2 regions of the Actinoplanes sp. NPDC026623 genome follow, and region 1 is predicted to be linked to the other one. Evidence: riboswitches for the same ligand, from Rfam matches in the RefSeq annotation. Region 1 holds a riboswitch; the other holds the start of a gene.
What was found. Region 1 has a riboswitch for cyclic di-AMP ahead of AB0F10_RS10095 (hypothetical protein). Riboswitches for the same ligand answer to the same signal wherever they lie in the genome.

Region 1 (2,196 bases):
GGTGTGGTTGCTCGGGCCGTGGTAGGTCTTCCAACCTGTCGCCGGGAACCAGATCATCCTGTTCCAGATGACGTAAAGGATGCCCAGCTGGTCGGCGTTGCGGACCAGGAACGCCATCAGGTTGTTGCCGTACTCCCGGGTGTCCTGGTTGTGCCAGGGCGCGAAGCCGCTGTTCTGCAGCGACCAGTCGCAGGCTCGACCCTTGGGATGCTCGAATGGGCCGCCGTTGCGGTGGCAGCCGACGAACCGCTTGAAGTTCGCCTTCTTTACTTCCTTGTACATATGGAACGTGCGCGGGGTGATGCAGCCGCTGGTCGTCGGGTCGTTCACGCTGCACGACTCGGGGCCGAAATCGCCGTTGGAGTCGCGCGGCGCCGGTGCGGCCTTCGGCGAATTGGCCAGCACGAAACCGCCGGTCACCGTGTCACCGCCGACCTTCGCCAGGGCGTTCTCCGCCGACTCCTTCTGCTTCCTCATCGAGGCGAGGTTCTGCTGCTGGGCCTTGACCTCCTGGTCGAGGTGCAGCTTCTCCGTGTTGACCTCGTCGATGGCCTGGTAGAGCGCGTGCAGCTTGTTGTCGTTGAGGGCGTTGATCTCCTCGAGGGAGACCGCCATCTTGAGGAAGCTCTCCGGGCCCTTGGTGTTGAGCAGGAAGCCCATGGTGGAGATGCCACCGGTGCGGTACTGCTGAGCCGCCACCGCGCTGACCTCGGGAAGCAGGGCGTCTCGCCGGGACTCGGCGTTCTTGACCCTGAGGGCGAGGGCGAGCTGCGTCTTGGTCGACTTCGCGACCGCCGACTTCGCCGCGACGAAACGCCGGCCCGTGGAGTCGAGCACGTCGTTGAGAAGCTGATCCTCTTCGCCGTCGTCGGCGGTCGCCGACTTCGAGTCGTCGGGGTCGGCGCTTGCCGGTGCGGCGGGCGCGATCAGCATCGAGACCGCGACTAGCGGTGCCAGGGCGAGGACCAGCCACCGGCGGGGTCTTGCCGTCATTCAAAATCCTTCCGCGTGGCCGCCGACCGGGTTAGCTGACGGGTTCGGGACGGAAGCGATCCCTACCACTGTTAAGTGGATTCACCCCACTACTACGCGTGGTTCCCCGGCTCGCCTTGCGGCGATTAGGCGGTGGGCTGCCGGCACCTTGGGGGCGGTGCCTTCTTGGCAGCAACCGGCGGCCAGCTTACCCGACAACGGGCCGTCTGCCAGTCTTCGCAAGGCCGATATAAGCGTTACCTACCAACGACTTTCCGTTACCTTTCGATGGAATGCGCAGGTAGTCGAGCCGCGGCGAGTCATAGGTGTGAGTCGTTGCATTCTTTCCGCGCCGAAATCACGCCGAGTGGCCGCATTGTTGCCCAGAGTGCGACACCTGTCGATTCTTAGCATCGATGGGTAGTGTTCGTCACGGTCTCAGCGCAGACCGCCGCTTAATCGCCGCAAGGCGAGCCGGGGAACCAACCGAGTAATGGGGTGAATCGGGTCCACGCCGCAGGCGCGGACCGGTAGGGATCGCTTCCGTCCCGAACCCGTCAGCTAACCCGGTCGGCGGCCGACGGAAGGAAAGCACGTGAGGCTTAAACCTGCCCGCCGACGATTAGCGACCGTGCTCGCGGCGCTCGTCGCCACCTCGGGGCTGGCGCTCGTCGCCCCGTCCCCGGCCTCCGCCGCACCTCGGCCGCTCGCCGCGCCGGGTGACTCCGGCGACGACGGCGAGGGCGGCTCCAAGTCCCTGATCGAGCAGCTCGAAGCGGCGTCCAAGGGCTTCGTCGAGGCCAAGGAGGCGCTGGCCCGCTCCAAGGCGCGCCAGCAGCAGCTGATCGACAAGCTCAAGGAGATCGACACCGAGCTCGGCCCGCGGCAGGCGGCGCTGGACGACATCGTCCAGCAGTCCTACCGCGTCGGGCGGCTCGGGCCGATGACCGCCCTGCTCACCGCCGACTCCACCGGCAGCATGCTGGACCGCGCGGAGATGCTCGAGACGGTCGCCGCCAAGCAGAACCGCGCGGTGCGTGACCTCAAGGACTCGAGGGACCGGCAGCAGCGGGCGAAGGCCGCGATCGACGCCGAGATCCGCGACCAGCAGCGTCAGGTCGACATCATGGCCAAGCGCAAGGCGCAGGCGGAGCGGGCGCTCGATGCGGCCAACGCGGCCGGCGCGTCGAACGGCGCCGAGGAGTCCTCGGGCGGCACCGAGTC
Region 2 (2,196 bases), on a different contig from region 1:
TCCTCGACGGTCCACTGGGCCCGCGGGCGGCGCAGCGGGCAGCCGCCGCACCACCAGTCGCCGTCGGCGCGCTCGATGGGCGAGCCGCACTGCGGGCAGACGAAGGAGTCGTCGTGCCAGCGCTGCCCGGCGCTGAACCACACGACCTGCCGGGTCTCGATCGCCGCCCAGACGACCATCGGGTCGTCGGCGTTGGCGACCACGTGCACGTCGGGGTGGGCGGCCAGCGCCGTGCGCCACATCTGCGCCATCATCGCCACCTCCTTCGCCCGGTCCAGCTGGTCGCGGGACAGATTGAGCAAGGCGACCACTCGCGGGGTGGTCTCGTCGATCACCCGGGCGAGGTAGTGCTCGTCGACCTCGAGCACCGCGAACGGGGTGGCCCCGGCCTTGGCCAGGGCGGAGGTGTGCCCGGTCGGCATGTTGGCGCCGAAGGAGTTGGTGGCGACCGGGCCGAGCACGCCGAGCGCGGCCGCGGCGAACCGGGTCGTGGTGGTCTTGCCGTTGGTGCCCGACACCAGCGCGATCGCGCGGCCCGCGGCCAGGTTCCTGAGCAGGTCAGGATCGATCTTGAGACCGATCCACCCGCCGATCACCGAGCCGTCACCGCGTCCCGCAGCCCGTGAGAGCGCCGCGGCGGTTCGCGACACGGATGTCGCGACCTTGGCCCGTAGGGGCAATTTCCCGTCCGTCACGGCGACGAGGGTACCGGAAACGGACACTACGTCGAGTGGCCCCGGGGTCCGTGGCCTGCGGTGGGTCCGGATCGGCCGAACGGATGATCTCCATTCCGCCGCTCGGTGCCGCGTTTGGGCCGGTGGGGGCGTTTAGGCCATCATTCTCCCGATCTTGACCGGGTCCATGATCCACCCGGGTACGGCTTTTTGTGTGTTGTGTTTCACCCGTAACTTTAGGCGGAGGGTAAGCGCACGATTACTGATCGTGCTGGCATTTGTCACGGCCTGGTTACAAACCGGACAGGCTCAGATGTGCCAAATACTCTGAGTAACCAACCGGGGGCCAACGGTTCCGACGGAAATCAGGTAGCAAGGTTGGGCCGGTGAGCATCCGCTCGCCGCTCGTATCGCATCGGACAACGCCGAGCCCTGCCCCGGTCCGGGCGAGACGACCACTGAGTTAGTCACCACCACAAAGGCAAACGGGGGCAGGGACGGGGGACCCAGATTCGGTCCGCCGGCGGTCACGTCGCTTCGGCGGCGCGCGCCGCCCGGACCTTGGGGTGAAGTCGCCGACGGCGACCGGGCAACCTTCCCGCCCGAACCCGACAGCTAACCTCGCAGGCGTGCCGGAGGGATATCTCTACCGTGCACGAACGCAGTTCGAGCCGGAACCGTCGCATCGGCGGAACCGGCACCATCGCACTGTCCCTGGGTCTCTGCCTCTGTGCCGGCCAGCTGGTCGCCACACCGGCGGCGTCCGCCGCTCCGGTCGTCGAGGCGGCAACGGCAACGGTGATCAAGCCCAAGATCACCAACTCCGGGACCCGCTCCATCGCGTGGGGCAAGTCGTTCCGGGTGACCGCCAAGGTGATCAACCCGAAGACCGGCAAGGTCGTCACCAAGGGCTCGATCCGGCTGCAGGCCAAGCGCAACGGCAAGTGGCGCACCTGGGTGGCCAGGAAGCTGACCACCAAGGGCACGGCGACCCTGTACGCCAAGCCCGGCCTCACCACCTCGTTCCGGACCCAGTACACCGGAGCGGCCGGTGTCCACTGGGTGAACAGCCCGGCCTTCAGGGTCACCGTGCGCAGCAGCGGCGCGAAGGTGATCGCCGAGGCCAGGAAGCACAAGGGTGCGCTCTACAAGTTCGCCGCCGCGGGTCCCAAGCGTTTCGACTGCTCGGGCTTCACCCAGTACGTCTACCGCAAGACGACGGGCAAGAAGCTTCCGCACAAGGCGAACTCGCAGCAGCGGTACGGCAAGAAGATCAGCATCGGCAAGAAGAAGGTCGGCGACCTGATCGTGTTCCGGTCGGGCTCCTACGGCACGCACGCCGGCATCTACGCGGGCAACGGCTACATGTGGGACTCGCCGCACACGGGCGCCCGGGTCGGCAAGCACAAGATCTACGGCAAGAACTACGTCGTGCGGCGCCTCGTCGCCGCCTGATGGTGAGCGTTCTCCAGCGTGGCCCGAGGCCAGGTTGAGAATCGCTCATAGGTCCACAGCGGTACGG

Region 2: linked by a shared signal. The riboswitch ahead of AB0F10_RS19790 (C40 family peptidase) and the one ahead of AB0F10_RS10095 (hypothetical protein) in region 1 are both predicted to bind cyclic di-AMP.

Annotation. Positions count from the first base shown of each region.
Region 1 is NZ_JBEZXZ010000023.1:39,759-41,954, forward strand. Features, by position in the region: gene AB0F10_RS10095 (hypothetical protein) at 1-993, opposite strand, end outside; cyclic di-AMP (ydaO/yuaA leader) riboswitch at 997-1,135, opposite strand; cyclic di-AMP (ydaO/yuaA leader) riboswitch at 1,415-1,564, shown strand; gene AB0F10_RS10100 (hypothetical protein) at 1,568-2,196, shown strand, end outside.
Region 2 is NZ_JBEZXZ010000061.1:37,797-39,992, forward strand. Features, by position in the region: gene AB0F10_RS19785 (MurT ligase domain-containing protein) at 1-680, opposite strand, end outside; cyclic di-AMP (ydaO/yuaA leader) riboswitch at 1,133-1,319, shown strand; gene AB0F10_RS19790 (C40 family peptidase) at 1,326-2,129, shown strand.